Prochlorococcus marinus XMU1411: one gene and its partner. The main gene of each other region encodes a partner of the protein of the gene in region 2 in a complex. Links are inferred from orthologs where the notes say so. Each region holds a gene or a part of one and is shown on either strand. Other genes may lie near its edges.

The links.
Region 1: the proteins of tsaE (region 2) and tsaD are in contact, whole or in part, in a crystal structure (PDB 6N9A), measured with the Thermotoga maritima proteins. The link is inferred for Prochlorococcus marinus XMU1411 from one-to-one orthologs. Residues at the interface, in WP_004082108.1 of Thermotoga maritima: Leu37, Gly38, Lys46, Lys57, Val59, Lys60, Ser61, Thr63, Phe64, Thr65, Leu66, Met67, Val69, Pro71, Tyr82, Arg83, Leu84, Asp86, Asp88, Phe89, Asp93, Ile128, Asp130, Glu131, Arg134; in WP_004082750.1 of Thermotoga maritima: Cys10, Asp11, Arg49, His50, Leu82, Gly84, Gly135, Gly136, Glu154, Thr155, Leu156, Asp157, Asp158, Ser159, Glu162, Asp165, Lys166, Arg169, Leu170, Tyr175, Lys213, Thr214, Leu217, Tyr218, Gln221, Arg222, Asn324.

What each region holds. Positions count from the first base shown.
Region 1 is NZ_JAAORI010000003.1:128,472-144,181, reverse strand. The notes cover bases 6,019-8,805. They hold tsaD (tRNA (adenosine(37)-N6)-threonylcarbamoyltransferase complex transferase subunit TsaD), read right to left. Parts: upstream 8,054-8,805; coding sequence 6,983-8,053; downstream 6,019-6,982. Other genes in these bases: psaJ (photosystem I reaction center subunit IX), read left to right, coding at 8,712-8,805; HA145_RS02450 (Photosystem I reaction center subunit III), read left to right, coding at 8,128-8,682; HA145_RS02460 (hypothetical protein), read right to left, coding at 6,801-6,977; HA145_RS02465 (cation:proton antiporter), read right to left, coding at 6,019-6,636. Also shown: HA145_RS02510 (phosphotransacetylase family protein), read right to left, coding at 1-787; HA145_RS02505 (SDR family oxidoreductase), read left to right, coding at 935-1,654; map (type I methionyl aminopeptidase), read right to left, coding at 1,658-2,497; HA145_RS02495 (PepSY domain-containing protein), read left to right, coding at 2,593-2,901; rplS (50S ribosomal protein L19), read left to right, coding at 2,925-3,404; HA145_RS02480 (hypothetical protein), read left to right, coding at 3,566-3,760; gltX (glutamate--tRNA ligase), read left to right, coding at 4,000-5,439; more of HA145_RS02465, read right to left, coding at 5,431-6,018; more of psaJ, read left to right, coding at 8,806-8,846; gmk (guanylate kinase), read right to left, coding at 8,862-9,416; HA145_RS02435 (Rqc2 family fibronectin-binding protein), read left to right, coding at 9,489-11,189; HA145_RS02430 (hypothetical protein), read left to right, coding at 11,219-11,479; twin-arginine translocase subunit TatC, read left to right, coding at 11,559-12,317; HA145_RS02420 (DUF3067 family protein), read right to left, coding at 12,286-12,603; petC (cytochrome b6-f complex iron-sulfur subunit), read left to right, coding at 12,727-13,263; petA (cytochrome f), read left to right, coding at 13,291-14,220; and 2 more genes.
Region 2 is NZ_JAAORI010000006.1:87,375-99,800, reverse strand. What follows is about bases 6,838-9,523. They hold tsaE (tRNA (adenosine(37)-N6)-threonylcarbamoyltransferase complex ATPase subunit type 1 TsaE), read right to left. Parts: upstream 8,557-9,523; coding sequence 8,119-8,556; downstream 6,838-8,118. Other genes in these bases: ahcY (adenosylhomocysteinase), read left to right, coding at 8,608-9,523; HA145_RS09085 (carbohydrate kinase family protein), read left to right, coding at 7,163-8,161; HA145_RS09090 (alpha/beta fold hydrolase), read right to left, coding at 6,838-7,073. In the rest of the region: tRNA (adenosine(37)-N6)-dimethylallyltransferase MiaA, read right to left, coding at 1-479; gyrB (DNA topoisomerase (ATP-hydrolyzing) subunit B), read left to right, coding at 631-2,598; HA145_RS09110 (hypothetical protein), read left to right, coding at 2,595-2,924; HA145_RS09105 (fluoride efflux transporter FluC), read left to right, coding at 2,928-3,296; mgtE (magnesium transporter), read left to right, coding at 3,666-5,066; HA145_RS09095 (RpoD/SigA family RNA polymerase sigma factor), read left to right, coding at 5,173-6,174; more of HA145_RS09090, read right to left, coding at 6,159-6,837; more of ahcY, read left to right, coding at 9,524-10,026; HA145_RS09070 (DedA family protein), read left to right, coding at 10,029-10,688; HA145_RS09065 (single-stranded DNA-binding protein), read right to left, coding at 10,685-11,056; HA145_RS09060 (rod shape-determining protein), read left to right, coding at 11,187-12,239; rod shape-determining protein MreC, read left to right, coding at 12,244-12,426. UniProt on the Escherichia coli protein: Required for the formation of a threonylcarbamoyl group on adenosine at position 37 (t(6)A37) in tRNAs that read codons beginning with adenine.

The DNA of each region.
Region 1 (15,710 bases), on a different replicon or contig from region 2:
TTCGTCTTCTCCTGAAAAATTCCATTGCAGAATTTACCCCCATTGCACCAATACTTAAGGTTTCAACAAGTAATTGATCTTTTTCAGGGCAACAAATTACTTGAGCATCCAGTCTTCTTACAAGCTCACCAACGGTGACACTTCTTAGAAGCGGTGATTTAGGCATCACCCCAAACACTTCAATTTCCAGCTCTTTAAGAGAAGGTATTATTTCATTTTTAACTTTTTCTACTTCTTGCGGCAACACTCCGTTCAGTACAACTCCAGCCAATTTCTCACCTAATTGTTTTTTCGCATCAAGTAATGAATCCACGCTTTTACAATCTTCCCATAAATTCACAATTAAAACTTTCGCATCTAAATCCTTAGCCAATTGTGGGAGACTTAAGCCATAAATCATACCTTCATGAAGACTTCCAGCTGCCTCTAAAATATTCAGACCTTCAAAATCATCATTAACCAATCCTTCAATTTGATCAAAACCTTTTCCTGGGAGTAAGTCTTTATTAAAGATTCTTTTTTCAGCTGATATATTGTCCAACAATCCTACTGAAGAAATTAAATTCTCCTCTTTGATATTTAATGTAGATCCAATAAACTTAACATCATCATCGATTAATCCTTCATAAGACATTGAAGGCAGATTAGTAAGTTCTATGCATGTTGCTAATGGTTTGCCAATACGTACTTTTTTTTTCTCTTGTAAGAGTCTTTTTGCTATCCCAAGAACCAATGCAGACTTACCACTAAATGGTTCACATGAACCAATTAACAATATATCGCTCATAATTAGTGAAATTGTTTATCAATAGGTTTAAGATAATGTTTTTTTTAGAACTAAACAAATATTTATTTATGAGTTTTAATCAAATAATTAAATTTGTTTTTTGGTAAATTTATTTTAATCCTTTGGTATTTCATCAAAACTAATAAAATGATTAATTCAACTCCCAACAAACAAACCATTGGTATAACTGGAGCTTCTGGCGCACTAGGGAAAGAATTAACAAAGTTGTTTCGTCAAAAAGGGTATAAAGTGATTGGATTCACCCATAGTATAAATAACTATGAAAAAAATCTTGAATCTCCAAATGAATGGATTAGATGGGAATGTGGGAAAGAATTTTTATTAAAAAAACATTTACGAAAAGTAGATATCTTGATTTTGAACCATGGAATCTATGATTTGAGTAGAGAAAATTCTAATTATGAAAAATCTATAGAAATAAATGCATTAAGCAAATTCAAATTTTTAAATTTATTTGAAGATATAGCCTCAAGTAGTCAGTCATTAATTAAAAAAGAAGTTTGGATAAACACATCTGAAGCAGAAATATTGCCAGCATTAAATCCATCATATGAAATTAGTAAATCCCTTATTGGTAAATTGGTTTCTTTCAAAAAAAATCTTTTGGATAAAGATACCAAGAAAAAATTAATAATTAAAAAAATTATCTTGGGGCCTTTTAAATCAGAACTAAATCCCATAGGAATTATGAGTCCAAAATTTGTTTCTAAAAGAATTTATGATTTAGCTAATTCAAAAAATTATTTATTAATAATTAGTCCAAACCCTTTAACATATGTACTTTTTCCATTGAAAGAATTTTTTAATTTTTTATATTGCCAAATTATCTATAAATATAAATCTTAGTGCCTAAAAATCTCGATCTGTCAATATTTCAATACCATCTTTTAAAACAACTATTGTATGCTCCCATTGGGCCGATAGTTTTCCATCTTTTGTTATTACGGTCCATCTATCATTGAGTGTTTTGCAAAATTTAGTCCCTTCATTAACTATAGGTTCCACCGCTAATGTCATTCCTTCTCGAAGGACGACGTTAGGCAATTCTTTAGTCCGAAAATTAAATACCGATGGTTCTTCATGAAGATTTCGTCCAACTCCATGACCTGTATAGTCTTCTACAACACTAAAGCCATTTTTCACAACAACGTCTTCGATTTCCCCAGCCACATCTAGAAGTGTATTCCCTGCCTTGATTTTCGAAAGCCCCGCATACAATGCTTTAAAAGCTATATCACTAAGTTTTTGAGCCTTTGAACTAACTTCTCCTACACAAATTGATATACAACTATCTCCATGGAAACCATCTAAATATGCCCCTGTATCAATTTTAACCAAGTCACCATTTTTAATTATTTTATTTTTACTTGGAATACCGTGGACAACCTCATTATTAATACTAGAACAAATACTGGAAGGAAATCCATGGTAGCCCTTGAAACTTGGCACAGCTCCAAAACTTTTTATCCTCTTTTCTGCGAAATCATCTAAATCTTTTGTACTCATTCCAGGTTTAATTAAGTCATTAATTTCTCTCAAAACAGTAGCTACAATTCTGCTAGATTTTTTCATCAAATTTATTTCACGTGAAGACTTTATTTCGATTCCTCTTCTCCTCTGAATAAAAGGAACTTGATCATTAGCTTTGGAATTATTTTTATTTAACAAAAGATCTGCAAAATGTCTCATTGGAATAAATAATAGTAATAGGTAAATATCTTCAAAATAGCCTTTATGATCTTGGCTATCTTAAATCTATCAATAACAATGGGAAAGAAACGAAAATGAAAACTTTATTTAATTCTAGGCAATTTCATAAGGCTTTGGCGCCCTGGATTTTTCTTCCATTATTTATATCTTCAATTACTGGTCTTCTTTATAGGGTTTCAAAAGATTTACTGGGTTACTCTAGAGAACAAGTTCATTGGTTAATGTCTCTCCATGAGGGCGAATGGCTTGGAGATAATGGAGAACTTATATACGTAATATTGAATTCCCTTGGAGTTTTATGGATGCTCGTCACAGGATTCCAAATGTTTTCAAAAACAATTTCATTTACCAAAAAGGTTACTAAAGGCGAGTCAAAAGGTTAAGATATAGAACTTGTAGGATAATAATTACCAAAATGGCCAAAGAGAAACAAGAGAAGGATTTAGAAACTGGTATTAAAGCTGACGCATCAGTTGATGTAGCAGTTGAACAAAAAGAAAAAAATACGGTTTCTGAGACTACGCAAACCTTAACCGCATCCAATCTTATTAAGGAATTTGAGAACGAACAATTAAAAAAAGAATTACCTGAAATATATGTTGGAGACACTGTTAAAGTTGGAGTGAAAATTACAGAAGGTAATAAAGAAAGAGTCCAACCTTATGAAGGCGTTGTCATAGCAAAAAGACATGGAGGAATTAACCAGACTATTACAGTTAGAAGAATTTTTCAGGGTATAGGTGTTGAAAGAGTATTTATGCTACATAGTCCACAGGTTGCCTCTCTAAAAGTTGAACGTAGAGGTAAAGTAAGAAGAGCTAAGTTATTCTATCTGAGAGATAGAGTAGGAAAGGCTACTCGCGTAAAACAACGCTTTGACCGATAAAGTTGTAAATTAATCAACTTATTGGTCACAAAGACGCTTATAATCATTTAGATGCGTCGTTAGTTCAGTTGGTAGAACGCAGGTCTCCAAAACCTGATGTCGGGGGTTCAAGTCCTCCACGACGCGTTTGATCAACATTATGTAAATCATTTTTTCATAATATGGAGTTAGATCTTCAACCTGGGGACGTAGTTAAAGTCCTCGAATCAGCAGCTTTAGGATGGGTTCGTGCAAGAGTTATCAGAGTTAAGTCTGGTGGGAGAGTTGTCGTACAAAGTGACCAAGGCAGAGAATTTACTGCTAGAGGCAATCAAGTTAGGTTGATAGAACCTGCTGGTTTTAGACCTCAAAAATAAATAGTTGTTTACACTAAGGTAGTTAAAAACTAATTATTTCTGTAAATCCTCAAATTAATAAATTTTTTTTATTACAACCCCATAAATTAAGTATTATGATCTGATAATTTTAAGAATGAAGTTCTAAATAAATTTAGAACAAAACTCTGGGACCGTAGTTCAACTGGTTAGAGCACCGCCCTGTCACGGCGGAAGTTGCGGGTTCGAATCCCGTCGGTCCCGTTTTTTCTAAAGGAAATTTGGAAAAACGTTTAAGACTAGCCCCGAGTCCAACGGGTTTATTTCATATTGGGACAGCGCGTACAGCATTATTCAATTGGTTGTATGCACAAAAAATAGGTGGAAAATTTCTTATCAGAATAGAAGATACAGATTTTCTTCGATCTAAATCTGAATATACAAAAAATATATTAGAGGGCTTGAAATGGCTTGGGCTAAAATGGGATGAAGAACCTATAAAGCAAAGTGACCGAATTTCGATTCACAAAAGTCATATCAAAAAACTATTGGAATGTGGAGCTGCATATAGGTGCTTTACATCAGAAGATGAAATATCTGAATTAAGAGGAGAACAAAAAAAGAAAGGATTACCTCCAAAGCATGATAATAGACACAGAAGTCTTTCAAAAGAAGAAATAGAAACATTCATATCCCAAGGGCGGACTTCAGTAATAAGATTTAAGATTGATGAAAAAATTGATATAAAATGGGTAGATCAGATAAGAGGCGAAATTAAATGGCAAGGGAAGGATTTGGGCGGTGATTTAGTTTTATCAAGAAGGGCTAAGGGATATGAGATTGGTGATCCTTTGTATAATCTTGCAGTTGTAGTTGATGATAATTTCATGAATATTACTCACGTTGTAAGGGGTGAAGACCATATCTCGAACACTGCAAAACAAATATTGATTTATAAAGCATTAAATTTTAATTTACCAACTTTTTCGCATACACCCTTAATACTAAATAGCGAAGGAAAAAAATTATCTAAGAGAGATTGCGTTACTTCAATCGACGAATTTAGAGAAATGGGATATTTACCTGAGGCCCTATCAAACTACATGGCATTTTTAGGTTGGTCTCCAAAATCTGCCGACAGAGAAATACTTTCACTTGAAGAGATATCTGAAATTTTTGACTTATCAGCAATAAATAAAGCTGGAGCCAAATTTAGTTGGGAAAAACTCAACTGGATTAATTCTCAATATATAAAAAAAATGGAATCAATAAAGTTAATTGAGATAACTAAAAAATACTGGGATGACAATGGTTGGGAGCCGCCATCTCAAGAATGGGCTATTAAATTATCAAATTTGATTAAAGACTCTATGACCCTTCTAAAAGACGCCATTGATCAATCAAAACCATTTTTCTTAATACCGCCAATTCAAAAAGAAGGTCAAGATTTCCTCGAAAAAAACGATAGCAAAACATCTCTAAAACTAATCCTAAATTATTTAACAGAGCAGAATATTCTAAAATTAGACAAGGTTAAAGCCAAAGAAATAATAAATGGAATTTCAAAAACACATAATGTTAAAAAAGGGATATTAATGAAATCACTACGAGTAGCATTTTTTGGTTCTCTCAGTGGACCAGATTTAATTCAAAGTTGGGAACTTTTCTCAGAGAGTAAAACTGATATATCTCGAATTGAAAGATGTCTTGAGTCAATCTAAATTATTTTTTTGTCCTAATTCAAGTCGATTCGCCAGAGGTTTAGCCGAAAGACCTTGAATTCCTACTGTCATTAATATAGTAAGAAAAACTAAACCTTGAAGACGTCCAGCTCCAAGTATACCAGCCTGTTCTAGTCTAATAGAAAAAAGAGAGGCGACCGCTGCAGTAACAATACCTCTTGGGGCTAAGCAGGCTAAAAATATTTTTTCTCTTAAGTTTAATTCTCTTCCAATTGTTGCTATCCAAATAGAGATAGGACGAACAATTACCATCAACATCAAAACGCAAACAACCCCTCCCCAGCCTAGTGGACTTAATTCACCCCAAGAAACATCAGCTGCCAAAAGAGGAAAAAGTACTGTGATTGCTAATTGAGCCAATTCACCTATTAGATTATCCAATTTCTCCTTATCTATTACTTCTCTTTTACCTACAATAAAACCTGCAGCAACTGATGCAGGCAAGCCTGATTCTGGTAAAAAATATTCACAAATTCCATACACAAGGAAAATAAATCCAAGGGTAACTTGAAGCTCTATACCAAATGAGGCTTCATTTTTTATTTTTTTTAAAATTTCTGATAGTAACCATCCTGTACTTATACCGATTAAAACTCCGCCCCCTAATCTTTGCATTAATGCTATAAATACATCGTTAATCCCACGTAGATCACCTAAAGTTAGTTCTAATAGTAGTAATGCTAGTACTGCACCAATTGGTTCAAGTAACAAACCCTCAGCTTTTAAAACTTCCGAAAGAGGGGAGGCTAATTTTATTTGTTCCACTAAGGGCGAAACAACTGTTGGTCCAGTAGCTAGGACTATGGCACTATATATTCCTGCGACTTGCCATGAAAGGCCTGCAAGCCAATGAGCAATAAAAATTCCAGCTGATAATGAAATAAAAAGTCTTACCAATGAAATTTTTAGAACAGTATTTCTTATATTCCCCTCAGGCAGTTTTAAGTTAAGTCCCCCTTCAAATAAAACCAAGCAGACTAAAAGCCCCACAATAGTTTCAAGCCCTTGTCCAAGATCTAGAGGCTCAACAAGTCCTAAACCTGATCTTCCGATTAATAATCCAGAGAGCAATAAAATAACTACACTGGGGAATCCTGTAAGAGAAGAAAATAGTCGAGCACAAGCACCTGCAAATACGGTTATTCCCCAAAGTAGTCCAAGCCTTTCAGGCGTCATATAAACTTATTAAATAATAAAAAAATTAATTATTTTGATTAAATCAATAATCCTATCTGAAGTCCATTAAATACAATACTTTTTAATTTTATTAATATGATGAATAAAACTAAATTTAAAAAATCTCTCAAAACTACTCTTAATTCAAATAAATTTGATTTCTACTAAGAAAATTGGCTTATTAGAGCAATAATAATTAAAATTATCCCTATACCAACAGTTGCCATCCTTCCATTCCATATCTCAGCTTGAGGTGTAAAACCTCTCTTCCATAAATTCAGTTCCTTTTTATCAACAAAGTTTTTTGTCTCTTTAATCTCGATTTTAGGTTGTTTATTCATTAAAGTTAAAAAGGAGGATTTTCTTCATAAAGTGTATTTGCATGTTCAATTGATAGTCTTCCTGAGACTCCTAATTTAAGGGAACTTAAATGATCCTTAAATTTAATTCTGAACAACGCTGCTGCTCCAATCATCGCCGCATTATCTGTACAAAGATTAAGGGGAGCTAAATGAACTTTAATAGATTTTTTGCTGGCTTCACTAATCATCATTTTTCTTAATGTATTGTTGGCAGCTACTCCCCCAACAACAACAATATTATCTAAGCAATGATCTTTTGCACATCTTATAGTTCTCTCTACCAAGACCTCAGCCACAACTCTCTCAAAACTTGCAGCAATATCAGTAACAGGTACTGTCTCTCCATTTAAATTTATTTTCTCAACTAATCTTAATACAGCGGTTTTTAGACCACTAAATGAGAAATCGTATTTAAGAAATCCACCTTTTTTATCAGAAATCCTACATTTTGGTAAATTGAATTTCATTGGGTCCCCATTTTTAGCTATCTTTTCAATTGCCGGTCCTCCTGGATAACTAAGGCCTAATAATCTTCCAACTTTATCAAAGGCTTCTCCAGCCGCATCATCAAAACTTTTACCAAGTCTATACATTACCCTTCTATCATCAACCTTAATCAATTCAGTATGTCCACCACTAACAAGTAATGTTAGAAAAGATTTCTTTGGATAGTTTTCTGAAAATAGAATTGAAGATAAATGTCCCTCCAAATGATGAATTCCCAAAAAAGGCTTTGAATGTAACATGCAAAGTGATCTTGCAGTTACAGAGCCAACACGTAAACACCCAACTAATCCAGGAGCTACAGTTGAAGCGATATAATCAATTTCCTCAATTTTGATTTTTGATTCTGTTAAAGCCTTTTCTAAAACAAAAGGTAATAATTCTAAATGCTTTCTTGCAGCAAGTTCTGGAACCACTCCTCCCCATTTTGCATGATCTTCGATTTGAGAAGCAATTATATTTGAATGGATTTTATATGTATCACCACTGTTCGACACTATTGAGACGGATGTCTCATCACAACTTGTTTCAATAGCTAAAACTTTACGCATATTTGATTCAACTTGTTCTATTTTAATATTAATTTCTTACTAAACCCACTATAAGGAATTAAAGATTGCAACTTATGAAATTCTTTTTTTCAATCATAACATCCGTTTTTCTGTTCCTAGGAATTACACCAATTGCTTTAGCGGCTAATGGGCCTGCCTTAAATGCAGATAGAGCAAGCACAGAATATACTGCATCAGCCCTCACAAAATGCTCTGAAAATCCTAAATTCATGGAGAGAGCAAGTTCTGCAACTACTCAAAAAGACATAGCAAGATTTGAAAGGTATGGTAAAGCATCATGCGGAGATGATGGCCTTCCTCATTTAATAATTGGGCCTCCTCTTGAGCCATGGGGAGCTCTTCTAAATAGAGGCCATGAAGGTGATTTACTCATACCAGGAGTTTTGTTCATTTACATTGCTGGAATTATAGGCTGGTCAGGCAGAGAGTATTTGATTGAATCAAAAAAGACTAAGAATCCAGCAGATCTTGAGATCATTATTGATCTAGACTTAGCTAGAAAATGTCTTATTAAAGGTGCACAATGGCCTCTTCTTGCCAATAAACAAGGTAGGAATGGAGATTTAAGAGAAAAGGATAATAATATTACACTCAACGGTCCTCGTTAAAAACTTAAAAAAACTTTTTTGCAAATCAAATGTTCAAAATTCTAAACACAAAATTTGTTAGATCTGCCCCAGTAGTTGCAGCAATCTGGCTAAGCCTTACAGCCGGAATAATCATTGAATTTAATAGGTTTTTCCCAGATTTATTGTTCCATCCAATGAGCTAATAAAAGAGAGAATAATCAAGTTTGTATTAACTCAATTATTCTTTTTGCTGTTTCATCAACATCGTTATTTGTTAATGCAAAATCAAACTCATCTGATGCTGAAATCTCATAATTAGCCCTTGAGAGTCTTTTTTTAATTGCCTCCTCTTTTTCTGTACCTCTATTTCTTATTCTTCTCTCTAATTCTTTTTTATTAGGAGGTAGTAAAAATATTGATAGAGAATTAGGGAACTTTTCTTTTATTTGCTTCGCACCTTCCACTTCAATTTCAAGTAGTACGGAAAGTCCCTGTTTGATTTTTGCATTTACAGAAGACAAAGGCGTTCCATAGTAGTTTCCAGCAAACTGAGCCCATTCAAGAAAAAGGTTTTGTTTAATCATTTCTTTAAATTTTTCTTGATTCAAAAAGTAATAATTTTCTCCCTCTTTCTCTCCCTCTCTAGGTTCTCTAGTAGTTGCAGATATTGAAAGCCAAATATTTTTATCTTTAGCTAATATTTCTTTAATAACAGTTCCTTTACCCACCCCGCTAGGTCCAGTAAGGATAATTAGTTTTTTTAGATTTTTCATATTAAATTTTTTACAGTAAGATAAATTCTTGTGAATTTAAAAGAAATAATGCAAAAAAGCGTGCCACAGATAATGGATATTACATCTATTAGATCCGTATTGCATTATTTATCAAATAGTATTTTACCTACAAAGTTTGAAACTGCTCAACAACCTGAACCAAATACAATTCAATTATGTTTCAGAGGAGTAGGTTCTCAAACTTGGTTAGAAGTTTCATGGAATGGTGAATCTCCAAGAATATTAAAGATAAATAAGCCAGAAAAAATGGGAAGAGAAAGTACACTTTCTAAACAAATAAGATATGGATTAAAATATATGGCTTTAATTTCGATTGATCAAGATGAATTCGAAAGAGTTATAAAATTTGGTTTTGCAAAAAAACCTGGAGATGAAATTAGTAAGTATTTAATTTTTGAGTTAATGGGAAAACATAGCAATATTTTTTATTTGGATAATAAACATAAAATTATCGCAGTTGGTAAACAAGTTAAATCAAGTCAATCTAGTTTTAGAACAATTTCAACAGGATCAATTTATTCTGACCCTCCAGTAAATCTTAAAAAACAACCCAAAGAAGATGAATCTTTTCGATCATGGAAAGAATCAATTTCAACAGTACCTGAGTCTTTAAAATACTGTTTAATAAATACCTACCAAGGAGTAAGCCCTATCCTCACAAAACAACTAGAAGTATTTAGTAATACTAACGACTCGGAAATAATGGAAAAAAATATTGATTTCATTAGTGATGTTGACTTAAAGGAGATATTTAAAAGTTGGAAAATATGGATAAATAGATTTCAAAACAAAAATTTTCACTTTTCCATATTTAATAATTATTTTTATTCAGTTTGGTTTTTAGATAAAGAAATTAACTGTAAAAATAAAATAGATTTATGCACTGGTTTAGAAAATTATTATGATCATCATTTAAAACAAAAAAAATTTGGATTATTAGTAAATAAAATTGAAGGGATAATTTTTAAACAAACAAATAATGAGAAAAAAAATTTAAATATTCAATATGATCTCCTATCTAAGTCAGAAAACTACGAAATATATAAAGAGAAAGCTGACAATATATTCACAAAAAATGAGATCAACAAAAAAGATATTATTAGAGGACAAAAACTATACAAAAAATCAAAAAAACTAAAAAGATCTAGAGAATTAATAAAAGAAAGACTAAATATTTACAAAACTAATATCGATAGACTAGATGAATTCACTACACTTCTAGAGAATATAAATTCTTTATATCAAGAGGAACTGTTCATTAAAATTAAACTATTAGAAGAAATTGTGGAAGAGATTTGTAACGAGTTTAATATCAACATAAAGAGGCAAAAAGAAGATAAGAAAAGCTCATCAGAGATACAATCTTCACCTATTCAAGTTGATACTCCTACTGGATTGAAGCTTCAGGTAGGGAGAAATATGAGGCAAAATGACTTAATAAGCTTTAAGTTCTCAAAAAAGGGCGATTTATGGTTTCATGCACAGGAAGCGCCAGGCAGTCATGTAGTTTTGAAGTCTTCATCTCAAGTAGCATCTGAACAAGATCTTCAAATTGCTGCAGATTTAGCTGCTTTATTTAGTAAGGCAAAAAGAAACATTAAAGTTCCAATTAATTTAGTAAAGATTAAAGATTTGCAAAAAATCAAAAAAGGCGGACCGGGTTGCGTTTCCTTTAAAAATGGAGAAATTATTTGGGGAAATCCTACAAGAGGAGAAGATTACATTAAAAAAAATCTTAAAACAGTAATTTAGTTTATAATAAAAAAAATTTTTAAATTTAAATGTTTGATTTTCTTTTGGGCACTCATGAATTTTTAGGAAATCATAGTTTCCCAGAATTTATTGTTGGATATCTATTTGGTGCTGCATTAATAATTGGAGCTCCTACTGTTTTCTTACTTCTTGCCTTCGTAAGCGCTTTAATGAAAACAAATGGAAAAATGGGTGGATATAGAGAATATGAAACTTATGGTGAATCATCCCTAAATGATGCCCCTCCTTTCTTATTACCAGATCCAACTAATCCTAAATTAAGCAAATAATTAAATTTATCGAAAATAAATTGGACTTTGACAATAGTAATTTTAAACCTTTTTCTTACAAAATCTTTATCTAAAAATAATGAGAGGTTCAGGTCAAAGTGAGAATAAATTATCAGATTCGATGACTTTTAGTGATCATTTAGAGGAGCTGCGTCAAAGGATCCTACACTCAATTTACTCAATACTTATTTCAATATTCTTCAGTTTTCTCATCATAAAGCCATTAATATCTTTTTTAGAAATCCCAGCTGGTGATATTCATTTACTACAACTTGCTCCAGGAGAGTTTTTATTTGTCGCTATTAAAGTTGCAGGTTACAGCGGATTAATAGTTTCTATGCCTTATATTTTTTATCAAATAATATTATTTATTTCTCCTGGTTTAACAAAACAAGAAAAAAGCCTTATATTGCCCGCAGTTTTTGGCTCAGGTCTTCTGTTTTTTTTAGGATTAATTTTTTCCTGGTGGATATTAGTCCCTGCAGCAATAAATTTCTTCATTAGTTTTGGTGCTGATATTGTTGAACCAACTTGGTCTATAGAAAGATATTTTGATTTTGTTCTGTTATTAATGTCTAGCACTGCAATAGCTTTTCAATTGCCAGTATTACAATTTATTCTTGGTTCTCTTGGAATAATTACAACAGAAAAAATGATTTCGAATTGGAAGATCGTTGTAATTTCCTCTGCAATATTATCTGCAGTGATTACCCCTTCAACAGACCCATTGACTATGTCATTGCTATCTATATCGATTGTGTTTTTATTTTTTGTGGGTACTGGTTTAACTTACTTATCAGAAAATCTTAAGTCAAAAACTCTTTCATCTTCTCATTAAGATTTAATTGCAAGCTGACAGCTCTACCTAACCTCGGCTTAGCATTGACTTTCTTTAGCCATTCTCTTACTTCTTCAGAATATCCACATCTATTTAAAATCTCGATTTTATCAGCTATCGATTTTTTATATTCATCTTCACTTAAAGGGAATGATTCCTGTCCAAGAAATCCCCACATCATTTGAAAATATACAAATTTTCCTCTTCTAAAGAGTCTAAAATCATATTTTTTCCCCCAGCGATGAATCAAATAATGTATAACTTCATCTACGAGCAATGGGTTCATTTAAATCAATTAATTAGGACTTCCTAAACTTTTACTTTAAATTATTAAAAGTCCTATCTATTTGCAACAGAAATTGATCAATTTGATTCATAATAACTAATAAATAACAGAACCAAGTAGCGAATGACTCAATTAAGTTCCAATGATGTCCCATCAATGGGTCGAAGGCAATTTATGAATCTTCTTACATTTGGTACTGCAACTGGTGTAGCTTTAGGAGCCCTTTACCCTGTAGCTAATTATTTCATGCCTTTAAGAGCAGGCGGTGGTGGTGGTGGAACTTCTGCTAAAGATGAATTAGGGAATCCAATAAGTAAGACAGGTTGGTTAGCTACCCATCAAGCAGGAGACAGAAGTCTTGTGCAGGGTCTAAAGGGAGATCCAACTTATTTAATAGTTAATGAGGGTGGGGAAATAGGAGAATTTGGTTTAAATGCAATTTGTACTCATTTAGGTTGCGTTGTCCCATGGGATAGTGGTGCTAATAAATTTATATGTCCTTGTCATGGCAGTCAGTACGATACTAATGGGAAAGTAGTAAGAGGGCCTGCTCCTTTATCTTTAGCCCTAGCGCATGTCGATATTGAAGATGATGCTGTACTCGTTAAACAATGGTCAGAAACTGACTTTAGAACCAATGAAAATCCATGGTGGGCATAAAAAATGAAAGGTCTTAAAAATCAAATCATGAAAAAAACAAGTTTATTTATCTGTACTCTGCTTTTCATTTCGAGCATTGTATTTTATCCAAAGATCACTTTTGCTTATCCATTTTGGGCTCAGCAAAACTATGAATCCCCAAGAGAAGCAACAGGAAAGATAGTCTGTGCAAATTGTCATTTAGCTCAGATGCCTACAATTGCAGAGGTTCCACAATCTGTTGGAGCAGACAGTGTTTTCAAAGCTGTAGTCAAAATACCCTACAAAAATGACTTAAAAGAGATCGGTGCTGATGGTTCTGAAGTCCCATTACAAGTTGGTGCTGTTGTAATGCTGCCTGATGGCTTTAAACTTGCTCCACAAGAAAGATGGACCGAAGAAATTAAAGAGGAGACGGAAGGGGTTTATTTCACTAATTACAGTGAAGAGAAAGATAATATCATTATTGTAGGACCTTTACCTGGCGATACTAATAAAGAAATAGTTTTCCCTGTACTTTCCCCTGATCCATCCACTAATAAAGAATATCACTATGGAAAATACTCGTTACATATCGGAGGCAATAGAGGTAGAGGTCAGGTATACCCAACTGGAGACAAAAGCAATAATGTAGTTTTCACTTCTACCACATCAGGAACTGTAAATTCAATAGAAACAATTGAAGATGGAAGCCATAAGGTCAATATAGAAAACGATAATGGTGAGATAACTACTGAAGTAGTGCCTGTTGGTCCTCAACTTATCGTAAAAGCACAAGACAAAATAAATGCAGGTGACCCTCTTACTAATGATCCCAACGTTGGCGGCTTTGGACAATTAGATGCTGAGGTTGTACTTCAGAGCCCTTATAGAGTTATTGGATTGATTGCATTCTTCATTGGTGTAGGCCTAACACAAATACTTTTAGTTTTGAAGAAAAAACAAGTAGAAAAAGTGCAAGCAGCAGAGGGTATCTAACTTTCTTTAAATGCTTATACTTCAAGCTTTTATACAATCTCCAGGTGAAACTTTTTTAAATTTAGGATTTATAACTATTAGATGGTACGGACTTCTTATTTCAGTTTCAGTTTTAATAGGCCTATTTGTCTCTAAAAAACTAGCAAAGGCAAGAAATATTAACCCAGAGTACATTAGTGAAATACTTCCATCATTAATAATCTCTTCAATAATAGGAGCTAGAGCTTATTACGTAATTTTTGAGTGGAGGCAATATAGCGGAGAGAACTTTTTTACTTCTTTTAAACTATTCAATAACATCATTCAAATACCTTCTTTTCTTGCAGTTTGGGAAGGAGGCATAGCAATCCATGGAGGTCTAATTGGAGGATTAATATCTATTATCTATTTCTGTAATTCGAAAAAAATTAATTTAAAAACTTTTATAGATATACTAGTACCCTCGATAATTCTTGGACAATCAATAGGAAGGTGGGGGAATTTTTTCAATAATGAAGCCTTTGGAGTTCCTACAAATTTACCTTGGAAATTATTTATACCTATCAAAAATAGGCCTTTAGAGTTTCTTAATTATGAATTTTTTCATCCTACATTTCTCTATGAGTCATTGTGGAATCTTTTAATTTTCATCATCCTTATTATTACCTTTAATAAACAAAATAAAACAGATTTTTTCAAGCCTGGCTTTATTAGCTGTCTTTACTTAATAAGTTATAGCTTTGGAAGATTCTGGATTGAAGGTTTAAGAACTGACCCACTATGTATTGGTGGGCTTCCGCCTTTCTGTGATGGCGGTATTAGAATGGCTCAATTTATAAGTATTTTTCTATTTTCTTCTGGATTAATTGGAATATTTTTTTTAAGATTGAGAACATCTAGTGGGAAAAATAGAGAGAATGGATAATAAAATATCCTTTATTGGTGTTGGTCCAGGAGATCCCGAATTATTAACTTTAAAAGCATTAAAAAAGATAAAAATTGCAGATGTCATTATTTGGACTAATTCTTTAATTCCTGAAAAGATTTTAGATTTTTCTAAAGAAGGTTCTGAAAAAATAAAAACGAGTTCGCTCAACTTAGAGCAAATCACCTCAATCATGATAGAAAAATTTCAGGCAGGTAAAACTGTTGTAAGGTTGCATGATGGAGATCCTTGCCTTTTTGGAGCAATTAGAGAGCAAATCGAAATTTTAAAAAACGAAAAAATTGAAATCGAAGTTGTTCCTGGAGTAAGTGCTTTTCAAGTTGCTGCAGCATATCATGAAGCTGAACTAACCATCCCTGAAGTAACGCAAACAATAATTTTAACTAGAGCAGGAGGGCGAACAGGGATGCCCGAAAAAGAATCTCTGAAAGATCTTGCAAAACACAATTCCTCTATATGTCTTTATCTAAGTGCTAGGCATGTGAAAAGGTCGCAAGAAACTTTACTAGAGTTTTACCCTCCAGAAACTAAAGTGATTGTTGGATTTAGAGTATCTTGGGATGAT
Region 2 (12,426 bases):
CTAATGTGATCAGCAAAATTGATTTTTTTTGTTGATATTGGATCGCAATTCTTTAAAATTTCCCAACATTTTTTTTGACCAAGTTCTTCTAATTGACTTCTCAAATGATTTTGAGGAGGGACATTGGGTACAAAAAAACCTTTTGTGATTGAATTCATATACAAACCACTTCCTCCAACAAGAAAGGGTAAATTTTTTTGTTTAATTTCTCTGTTGATTGATTTTTGAGCAATTTCTTGAAATTTTTTAACATTAATTGGGTTAATCGGTTCTTCAATATCTATTAAGTAATGCTTTATTTTTTTTTGCTGATTTTCAGATGGTTTGGCTGTTCCTATATCCATAGACTTATAGATTTGTCTTGAATCTATATTGTGAATTCGAGTTTTAAAATATTCTGCAATTTGAATAGCTAATTCAGTTTTACCACTTGCAGTGGGCCCAATTAAAACTATTACATGAGGTTGATAAGAAGACATATTAATTTCTGAAGAAAAATCTATTCGCTATATAATGAAAGAAATTAAATTTTCCATAGACTTCGAGCCTTTCTCTTATTGCAGTGGTAAGTTTAATGAAAGACCTTTTAAAAATAACATTTTAAAAGTTTTAATATTTTTTTTATATTAAATGAGCGAGGACAAAAGATCTAATAAAATCTCTAATGATTATGGTGCAGAACAGATTCAGGTTTTAGAAGGGTTAGAGCCTGTTCGTAAACGTCCTGGAATGTACATTGGTTCTACAGGTCCCAGAGGTTTGCATCATTTGGTATATGAGGTCGTTGATAACTCAGTAGATGAAGCCCTTGCAGGACATTGCGATCATATAGAAATAGTTCTTCGAGCAGATGGATCTGCTTTGATCTCTGATAATGGACGGGGTATTCCAACAGATATTCACCCAAGAACTGGGAAAAGTGCTCTAGAAACTGTACTGACTGTCCTTCACGCAGGTGGTAAATTCGGAAGTGGAGGTTATAAAGTTTCAGGTGGCTTGCATGGAGTAGGTATATCTGTAGTTAACGCTTTAAGTGAATGGGTTAATGTTACTGTTTATAGAGATGGCAGTGAGTTTAATCAAAGATTTGAAAAAGGTGTTTCGAAGGGTGAATTGCAAAATAAAAAGCAAACTATTAAGCCTTCTAGAAAGGGCACCACTATTTGTTTTAAACCCGATAAAACGATTTTTTCTGGAGGAATAGAATTTGAATATGCTCTTCTTTCATCTAGGTTAAGAGAATTAGCTTATCTTAATGGTGGTGTAAAAATTGTTTTTAGAGATGAGAGAAATCAATTATCAGATGGTTCTTTCAAAGAAGAAATTTATTTATATGAAGGTGGCATTAAAGAATATGTTCAATACATGAATGCAGAAAAGGATTCTATACATCCTGAGATAATTTATGTTGACTCACAAAAAGAAAACGTATACGTAGAAGCAGCTTTGCAATGGTGTTCAGATGTATATTCAGATAATATTTTAGGTTTTGCAAATAATATTAGAACTATTGATGGAGGTACTCATATTGAGGGATTAAAGACAGTTTTGACAAGAACATTCAATAATCTCGCTAAAAAAAGAGGTAAAAGAAAAGATATTGAAAAAAATTTAGCCGGAGAAAATATCAGAGAGGGATTGACCGTAGTTTTATCAGTTAAAGTTCCAGATCCCGAATTTGAGGGACAAACAAAAACTAAATTAGGGAATACTGAAGTAAGAGGAATTGTTGATTCTCTTATTGGGGAAGCTCTCACAAAGTATATGGAATTTAATCCTGGGATTTTAGATTTAATTCTTGAAAAAGCAATCCAATCATTTAATGCAGCAGAAGCTGCAAGAAGGGCTAGAGAATTAGTTAGAAGAAAAAGTGTCCTAGAAAGTTCAACTTTGCCTGGTAAATTAGCAGATTGTAGTTCTAGAGATCCCTCAGAATCAGAAATTTATATTGTTGAGGGAGATTCTGCGGGAGGGTCTGCTAAACAAGGCAGAGATAGAAAATTTCAAGCTATTTTGCCTCTAAGAGGTAAAATTCTTAATATTGAAAAAACTGATGATACTAAAATATATAAAAATACTGAAATTCAGTCATTAATAACTGCTCTAGGATTAGGAATCAAGGGAGAGGAATTTGATATTAGTTCTTTGAGATATCACAGGGTAGTAATTATGACGGATGCTGATGTTGACGGTGCTCATATAAGAACTTTATTATTGACATTTTTTTATAGATATCAAAGGGAACTTGTTGAGAAAGGTTTCATATATATTGCGTGTCCTCCTCTCTATAAAGTTGAAAGAGGTAAAAATCATAAATACTGTTATAACGAGAATCAATTAAAGGATACAATTACAAGTTTTGGAGAAAACGCAAATTATAATATTCAAAGATTTAAGGGATTAGGTGAAATGATGCCAAAACAATTGTGGGATACAACTATGAATCCTCAAACTAGAATGATGAAAAGGGTTGAAATTGAGGATGCACTCGAAGCTGACAGAATATTTAATATTTTAATGGGAGATAAAGTTGCACCAAGAAGAGAATTTATTGAAACTCATAGCGGTAACTTAGATCTGGCTACTTTAGATATATGATTAATAATCTGCTTAAGAATTGTTGCTTAATTATTTTTGCATTAATTGCTCCAATTACATTACCTGCTGGTGGGATTCAAAAAAGCTTAAATCAAAATGATTTTCCTAAAACTGCCAAAGAAATTATCTTGTCATCAAACACTTCTCTTTATTCTTTTCCTGAACTTAATGCTAAAGAACTAACAGTTCTTGAAATGGGAACAACCTTATCAATTTTACGAAATTGGAAAGTCAATGAAAGTGAAATTTGGGTAAGGGTGGAGTTAGCATCTAATAAATTTTTAGACGATCCTAATAAGATTTTAAAAGGCTGGATAAAAATGTAAATCTTGGATTTTACCTCAATTATTATTATTTTATTTGGGAGTACTTTTGGATTAATAACAAGGATATTTATACAAAAACATTTAAAAATTAATATAGGATTTGATATTCAAAATACTTCCATAGTCAATTTTCTATCATCCTTTTTTTTGGGAATTTTAGTAGCATTTAATTTTGTAAATAATAAGATATTATTTTTATTTTATACTGGTTTTTTAGGATGTTTTAGCACATTTTCTTCTTTTATATATCAACTATTTATTTTATTAAAGAAGAGGAAATTATTTCGTTTATTTTTTCACTATTTTGAGGTAATAATAGTTTCCTTTTTTTGCTTTTATTTAGGTTATTATTTGGTGCAAATTATAACATGAAAAAAAAAAGTTATATCTATATTCTTTTAGCTTGTTTTTTAGCCAGTTTTTTCAGGATTTTTATTAATAATAATTTTATTGTTTCAATAATTGGATCATTACTTTTTGGATTTGTTATTGCAAAAAGATTAAGTTACGCGAAAGAAAAAATTTTGTTAAGTGGTTTTTTTTCGTGTTTTACGTCCTTTAGCGGATTTATATTTTTTTTGTATCAAGTTTTTATTCAAGGAGGTTTGATCAAATTTATAATATTTTTTAATTTGATTATTATTATAAACTTACTAACAATGTGTTTCGGCTATTGGATAAGTAGAAAAATTAATTAGATTTCATATAATGGTTTTGTTACTTTGACAAGGGATTATATTTATGAATGAAAATAATCTTGAAAAGATTGCATCATTATCTTCAGATCTAAGTACTAGAGAAAATATTACTATTCAACTTGAAGAATTACTCGTCGCTGGAAATTATGATGAGGCAAAATTACTTTTAGAGCCTTCCCAACCAGTTGATATTGCAGATGCAATTGGCAGCCTTCCATTAATATTGCAGGCATTGGCATTTCGATTGTTAAAGAAAAATGAGGCAATTGAAGTTTATGAATATTTAGATCCAATAGTTCAGCAAACTTTATTAGACAGACTTCGTTCGGGAGAAGTTTTGGAAATAGTAGAGAAAATGTCTCCTGATGATAGGGTTCAACTATTTGATGAATTACCTGCAAAAGTTGTAAGAAAATTTTTGTCTGCTCTAAGCCCTGGGGAAAGGAAAGTAACAGCTGAATTACTAGGTTATGAGCCTGAAACTGCTGGAAGATTAATGACAACTGAATTTATAGACCTTAAAGAGATGCAAACGGCAGCTGAGGCTCTTTCTTTAGTCCGAAAGAGAGCTCCTTTTACAGAGACGATTTACAGCCTATATGTTACGGATAAAGAAAGACATTTGACTGGTATTCTCTCTTTAAGAGATCTTGTAACTGCTGATCCATCTAAGCCAATTGGAGATGTTATGACAAAAGATGTGGTAAATATTTCTACGAATACGAATCAAGAAGAGGTAGCAAGAGCAATACAAAGATATGATTTCTTAGCGCTTCCAGTTGTTGACAAAGAAAAAAGACTTGTTGGGATAGTAACTGTCGATGATTTAATTGATGTCATAGAGCAAGAAGCAACAAGAGATATTTATGCAGCGGGAGCAGTTCAATCTGGAGATGAAGATGATTATTTTCAAAGTAGTTTGTTTACGATGGCTCGAAGAAGAATATTATGGTTATTAATTTTAGTTTTAGCCAATGGTTTGACTACAAAAGTTATAGCGATGAATGATCAAATTTTAAGAGAAATAGTTTTGCTTGCTGCATTTATTCCTTTGCTCATAGGCACTGGTGGAAATGTTGGGGCTCAAAGTTCAACTGTCGTTATAAGAGGTTTAAGTACTCAAAAATTAAAGTCTCTTGGAGCTATAAAAGCAGTTTTTAAAGAGGCCGTAACTGGAGCTCTTTTGGGTATTTTGATGATGCTTGTGGTATTTCCTTTCGCTTGGTGGCAAGGAGAAGGCTATTTAATAGCCTCTGCGGTAGGGATAAGTTTAATTTCTATAACGACTTTAGCTGCAACTACTGGAGCTATCCTCCCTTTGTTGTTTCATAAAATGAGATTAGACCCAGCTTTAATGTCCTCTCCTTTTATAACAACTGTCACTGATATTGCAGGTGTATTTATTTATCTAAGTACAGCAAAATGGCTGTTAAGTTCTTCTTAAACTAAAATTGACTAGGTAGTTGTACTCATTTTTGTAAATTTGTGGATTTTTTTGTTTAACTTTACAATTCTTAATGGTATTGTTTACAAAACAACATTCAACTTTCATGTCTTCTGAAACATTAAGTGAGAATAAACTAGCGACAATATCAAGTTTAAAAGCCTCTAATGATGTCGACCTTGTCAGATCCTATTTAAGGGATATCGGCAGAGTTCCACTTCTTTCTCATGAGCAGGAAATTACGCTTGGAAGACAGGTGCAAGAATATATGCAAGTCGAAAGAGCAGAATTAGAAATTATTGAATTAACAGGAGATAAACCAACTATAGAGGAATTATCAAATAAATTAAATTTATCTACTTCCGTAATCAAAAAAAGATTGAGAGCTGGTCAGAGGGCTAAAGAACGGATGGTCGCAGCTAATTTAAGATTAGTGGTTAGTGTTGCAAAAAAATATACAAAAAGAAACATGGAATTATTAGATTTAATACAAGAAGGAACTATAGGATTAGTAAGGGGTGTAGAAAAATTTGATCCCGCAAGAGGTTATAAGTTTTCTACATATGCATACTGGTGGATTAGACAAGGTATTACTAGAGCAATAGCGGAAAAAAGCAGGGCAATAAGGTTACCAATTCACATAACCGAGATGTTAAATAAATTAAAAAAAGGTCAAAGAGAGTTGAGTCAAGAAATGTCTAGGACTCCTACAGTTAGTGAACTTGCTAAATATGTAGAGCTTCCTGAAGATGATGTAAAAGATTTGATGTGCAAGGCAGGGCAGCCAGTTAGTCTTGAAACAAAAGTTGGAGATGGTGAAGATACTGTCTTATTAGATTTACTAGCAGGTGGTGAGGACTTGCCAGACGAACAGATAGAGATGGATTGTATGAGAGGAGATCTTCATTCTCTTTTGCATCAATTACCAGATCTCCAATGTAGAGTTTTAAGAATGAGATATGGGATGGATGGTGATGAACCAATGTCTCTTACAGGTATAGGTAGGGTACTTGGAATAAGTAGGGACCGAGTTAGAAATCTAGAAAGAGATGGACTCAGAGGTTTGAGAAGACTTAGTGATAACGTAGAAGCCTATTTTGTTTCTTGAATAAATTCAAGAATTAACTGATTTGTTTTTTCAGGTTCTTCATCGTGCGGACAATGTCCAGCACCTTCGATAATATCTAACCGCTTTATATTCGTGAATTTTTTCTTCCACTCTTTAGCTTCACCTAAGGATTCCCAAGGATCTTTTTCTCCCCAAATCAATTGGATGGGAGGTTCAATTTTATCAAAAAGATCTGTAGCGAGATAGTCATCAAATAAGTTAATAAAGCCACGAAATGCTTCTTTGGAGTTTTGTCTTTGTGAGGGTTGATATAATATTTCAATTAACTCTTCATCGATATTTTTTTTGGACGGGTAAGCTTGTTCAAGTATTTTCTTAATAACTTTTGGATTGGCAGCTCTCGTAAAAAGTGTGTTACTAATTATTCTTTGTCTTACTATCGTTTTAAGAACGGGTCTAAGTAGATTCATTAATATATCACTTTTTTTTAAACGTTTATCATCCATAGTTCTTTGTGCGCAATCAATCAAAATCACTCCCTTACATTTATCTTTGAGAATTTCAGCAGCTTTCAATGCAATAACACCACCAATTGAGTTTCCAACTAAGTAAATAGGAGATTTTATTACCTCTTCACAAAATGCTGATATCTGACTACCCCATAAGTCAAATGAATATTTAATTGAGTTTTCTTTATCAGCTTCGTAATTTAATAAAGCACTAGGCTGACTGCTTTCTCCAAATCCTAATAAGTCAATTGCGTAGCAGTTAGAAAATTTACCAAGAAAATCTTGATTATGTCTCCAGTGGTTTTTTGATGCTCCAAATCCATGAACTAATAAAATTTTAATATTTTTTTCAGAAGTAGATTCTTTTGATAAAGACCATGAAATTTCCCAATTTTTCCACTTCCAAGTTTCAGATTTATTTAAAGACACGATGAATATGTTTTTAATTAAACTTTAATTCAAAAAAAAATTATTCGTTTTTAATAAATTATTCTTAGTTAAGTAAAATAGTTCATTTTATGAAAAGGAAAAAGGTCATATGCATTGGAGAGGCTTTAATAGACAGAATCAGAAATAAATCAAATCAAGGATTTACAGATTTTTTGGGAGGTGCTCCAGCTAATGTTGCTTGTGCATTAAGAAAATTAAAAATAGATTCAACATTTATAGGAAGTTTGGGGAGTGATGATTATGGAAAAAAATTTATTAGGCAATTTAATGAATTGGAAGTTAATTTAGATTTCTTGCAATTATATGATGATTCATCTACTCGCTTGGTTAATGTAGATAGAGATCAATTTGGAGATCGTTTTTTTTCAGGCTTTGAGGAAAGTTCTCATTCATTCTTTGCAGACGAAGTTCTTAGTAAGAAATTAATCGAAAAAGAAATTTTAAATTTGCAGAAATCTTTTCTAGAAACAAAATATTTGGTTACAGGAACGATCTTGTTATCATCACCAATATCAGCAGAGACTATTTTTTTTCTTATTGAACAGGCTAAAAAATTGGAAGTCAAAGTAGTTATTGATTTGAATTGGAGAGAGGTCTTTTGGGATCATTCAAGTTTTTCATCAGAAATTAGTAAAGCGGCTAGAGTTAATTTAATCAAGAAATTTTTAAATCATGCTAATGTTTTAAAACTTGCTAAGGAAGAAGCAACTTTATTTTTTGAGGATGAAAATCCCTTACTAATTTCTCAACAATTGTCTAATAGACCAGATGTAATAATAACTGATGGGGAACATCCCGTTTCTTGGTATATCAGTGGATTGCAGGGAATTACCGAAACCCCTACTTCACAAAAAATTGTTGATACAACTGGGGCAGGAGATGCTTTTCTAGCTGGCTTAATTTCAAAATTAATTTCTTCTGGCTACCCTTCAAATAAACTAGAGACAGAAGATTGCATTAAGTTTGCAGGTGTTTGTGGATTATTAACTTGTCTTGGTGAAGGTGCTATCGAGCCACAGCCCGATTATGAGAAGGTTAACAAATTTCTGGGATCTCTTATTTCGTAGTTTCTTCCATATTTATTTGCGTAACTAATTTTTATTTTCCAGAAATTATCAATAACTGGTTCTATTAATTCTGGCCATTCAATAACTAAAATAGCTCGTCTTTGTATGGCCTCTTCTTCTTCTGAAAAAAAAACTTCTTTTGCTGAAGAAACATTTTCTAACCTGTATAAATCAAGGTGAATTAGTGGAATTTTTCCAGAGTTATAGTGATGCGATAAAGCAAATGTAGGGCTTGTAATTTCCTCAGAGATTGACAAGCCTTTAGCAATCCCTTGAACAAATGAAGTTTTCCCAGCTCCAATTGGACCCTGTAATAAAACAATTGATTGAGGATTTAATTTGTGTGACAGTTTTTTTCCTAAATTTAAAGTCTCTTTTAAATTCTCAACAAACACAAAATTACACAAAAATCATTTATAGTTTAATAGAAAAAGTATTTACACGATATGGTAATCGCAAATTCAGTTAAAACCTCTACACCTAATTACGTAATTTCTGATATCTCTTTATCAGATTTTGGTCGTAAAGAAATTAAAATTGCCGAAACTGAAATGCCAGGATTAATGGCGCTTAGAGATAAATATCAATCTGAAAAGCCACTAAAAGGTGCAAAAATAGCTGGAAGTCTTCATATGACTATTCAGACTGCAGTATTAATAGAAACTCTTGTTGATCTTGGCGCAGAAGTGAAATGGGCTTCATGCAATATTTTTTCAACTCAAGATCATGCTGCCGCAGCTATCGCAGATCAAGGAATTTCTGTATATGCAAAAAAAGGTGAGACACTTGATGAATATTGGCAATATACACATTACATTCTTGATTGGGGATCCGACTCACCGAATATGATTCTTGATGATGGGGGAGATGCAACTGGCTTATTGATACTTGGCAGTAAAGCAGAAAAAGATTTATCTGTTTTAGATAATCCCGGTAACGAAGAAGAAATTGCTTTATTCAAATCTATAAAATCTAAGTTGGAAAATGATAGTAACTTTTATTCTAGAATTAAGAGCAATATTATTGGTGTCACTGAAGAAACTACAACGGGAGTCGCAAGACTTTATCAACTGCAAAAGCAAAATGCTCTACCTTTCCCTGCAATTAACGTTAATGATTCAGTAACTAAGAGCAAATTCGATAATTTATATGGCTGCCGAGAATCTCTAGTTGACAGCATCAAGCGTGCCACTGATGTGATGATTGCTGGGAAGGTTGCTTTAGTAATCGGTTTTGGAGATGTAGGTAAAGGATCAGCCCAGTCTCTAAGAGGACTTGGTGCAATTGTAAAAGTTGCTGAAGTTGATCCAATTTGTGCTCTTCAAGCTGCCATGGAAGGTTTCAGCGTTGTTACATTAGACGATGTTGTGCAGGATATAGACATATTTGTTACGGCAACTGGGAACTATCAGGTAATAACAAACGAAAATCTTGTCAAGATGAAGAATGAGGCCATCGTTTGTAATATTGGCCATTTCGATAATGAAATTGATGTGGCATCATTGAAAGATTATCCATGGGAAAATATTAAGCCGCAGGTTGATCACATAACTTTACCGAGTGGCAATAAAATAATCCTTTTAGCTGAAGGTAGACTAGTTAACTTGGGTTGTGCCACTGGACATCCAAGTTTTGTTATGAGTAATTCTTTTACTAATCAAGTCCTAGCTCAAATTGAACTTTTCAATAAGTCAGAAAACTATTCTAAGGAGGTTTATGTTTTACCAAAACATTTAGATGAAATGGTAGCTAGATTACATCTCGATAAAATTGGTGCAAAATTAACAAAATTAACCAAAGAACAAGCTGATTATATTAATGTTTCTATTGAAGGACCTTATAAACCAGATCTTTATAGATATTAAGTTTGAGCCTTATTTTTTTAAATTTTCTTACTTCAATCCCCGACTACATTAGTTTGGCTGTAGAAAAGAATTCAATAATTGCATACCTCACTATTTGTTTGGCTATGTTTTTAGAAAATATAATACCTCCAATACCTTCGGAAATTATTATGCCTTTGGGAGGGTTTTTCGTCTATCAACAAAAATTAAATTTTTATATTTTAGTTTTTTGGGGATTACTTGGAACTATTTTTGGATCATTGCCTTGGTATTATCTAGGAAGATTAGTAAATGAAAAAAGACTTTCAAATTTTCTAGATAAACAAGGAAAATATTTGGGTATTTCTTCTAATGATTTAATTAAAAGTAAAAGGTGGTTTGATAAATACGGAGTTTCTTTAGTTTTTTGGGGCAGATTAGTACCAGGTATAAGAACTTTGATTTCAGTTCCCGCTGGCATAGAACTTATGCCATTAAGAAAATTTTTGATTTGGACTTCATTTGGTAGCTTGATATGGGTAGCGCTTCTCACTTATGCAGGTTATTTATTTGGTGAAAATTATCCAATAATTGAAATTTACTTAGATCAAATCAAATATGTTGTAAAGCCAATTTTAATTTTAATTTTCTTATATTTTTTTATAAAACTTCTTATTAGATTTATTAAAAAATATAGAGACTAGAAAGGGATTTCACTAGAGTTACTGCTGTTAGAATATTGATTATTTTCAGACTCTTTTTTCGAGCTTAGCAAGTTTAATCTATCTACTCTAACAACCGGTTTGTATCTATCTTCCCCAGTATTTTTATCTTTCCAACTATCAATTTTAAAGCTTCCTGTTATTCCAATTAAGGACCCTTTTCTTACGTAATCTGCTGCTATTTGGGCTTGCTTGCCCCATATTTCTAAATTGAACCAGTCTGGCTCTTCATCTCTGCTTCTTCTGTTCACAGCAAGAGTGAAATTGGCTACGATACTGCCTGATTCAAAATATCTTACATCTGGTTCTCTACCAGCTCTACCAACTAGGTTAATAGTGTTAATTTCCATAATTTTTTTTTTTAATACTACTCATATTTCCAGATTCTGCTTAAGTTTTGCGTGCTAATCATAACTAAACAGGCGAATTGTGAGAGCTTTATAAAAAATAGATATATTATTTATAAAAAGAATTCTTATTGTGATTTTTAACAGATTTAAATTTTCTAGAGACATTGGCATAGATTTGGGAACAGCCAATACTCTTATACACGTATCAGGTAAGGGAGTTGTTTTACAAGAGCCCTCAGTAGTAGCAATGGATTTAGAAGAAGGAGTTCCATTGGCAGTTGGTAAAGAAGCAAAGTTAATGCTTGGCAGAACACCCGGGAATATAAGAGCTGTAAGACCACTAAGAGATGGAGTTATCGCAGATTTTGACGCCGCTGAGCAAATGATAAAAACATTTATTCAAAAATGTAACGAAGGTAAGGGAATAATAGCTCCAAGAATAGTTATTGGTATTCCAAGTGGAGTTACCAGTGTTGAGCGAAGAGCTGTAAGAGAAGCTGGATTAGCAGGAGCTAGAGAAGTTCACTTAATTGATGAACCTGTTGCGGCGGCAATAGGCGCATCATTACCAGTAACTGAGCCAGTTGGAACTATGATCGTTGATATTGGCGGTGGCACCACTGAGGTAGCAGTATTGAGTTTGGGTGGGACTGTATTAAGTGAATCGGTTCGAATAGCTGGCGATGAAATCAATGAATCAATTGCTTCATATCTTAAGAAAGTTCATAATTTAGTTGTTGGAGAGAGAACTGCTGAAGATATTAAGATCAAAATTGGATCTGCATTTCCAGATGATGAATTTGATAAAACTTCTTTGGAGGTAAGAGGCTTACATCTTTTATCTGGTCTTCCAAGGTCAATAACTTTGACATCAGGAGAAATAAGAGAAGCTATGGCTGATCCACTTAGCAAAATAGTTGAAGCTGTGAAAAGAACTTTAGAGAGAACCCCACCTGAACTTGCTGCAGATATTGTGGATAGGGGCATTATGCTAGCTGGTGGTGGAGCTTTAGTAAGAGGCATTAATGATTTGGTTAGTGATGAAACGGGAATTTTTACACACATAGCTGAAAACCCACTCTTGTGCGTTGTTAATGGATGTGGAGAGGTTTTAGATGATTTTAAAAAGCTCAAAAGAGTTGTTGATACTCCAGACTTTATAAGGAACGCGATTAGAGATTAATAATATGTTAAAACTCCGACGAATTTCAGCTAGTCGTTGGTGGCATAAAAAGAAAAATTGGATATTGTTTGGAATTTTTCTTTTTTTGATTTTCGTAAGAATATCTAAAGGTTATCTTTATAAAGATTTTTATTATTTTATTTCGAAGCCTTTTTGGCCTGGCCAATTTCAAAAAGAGGTCATTCTT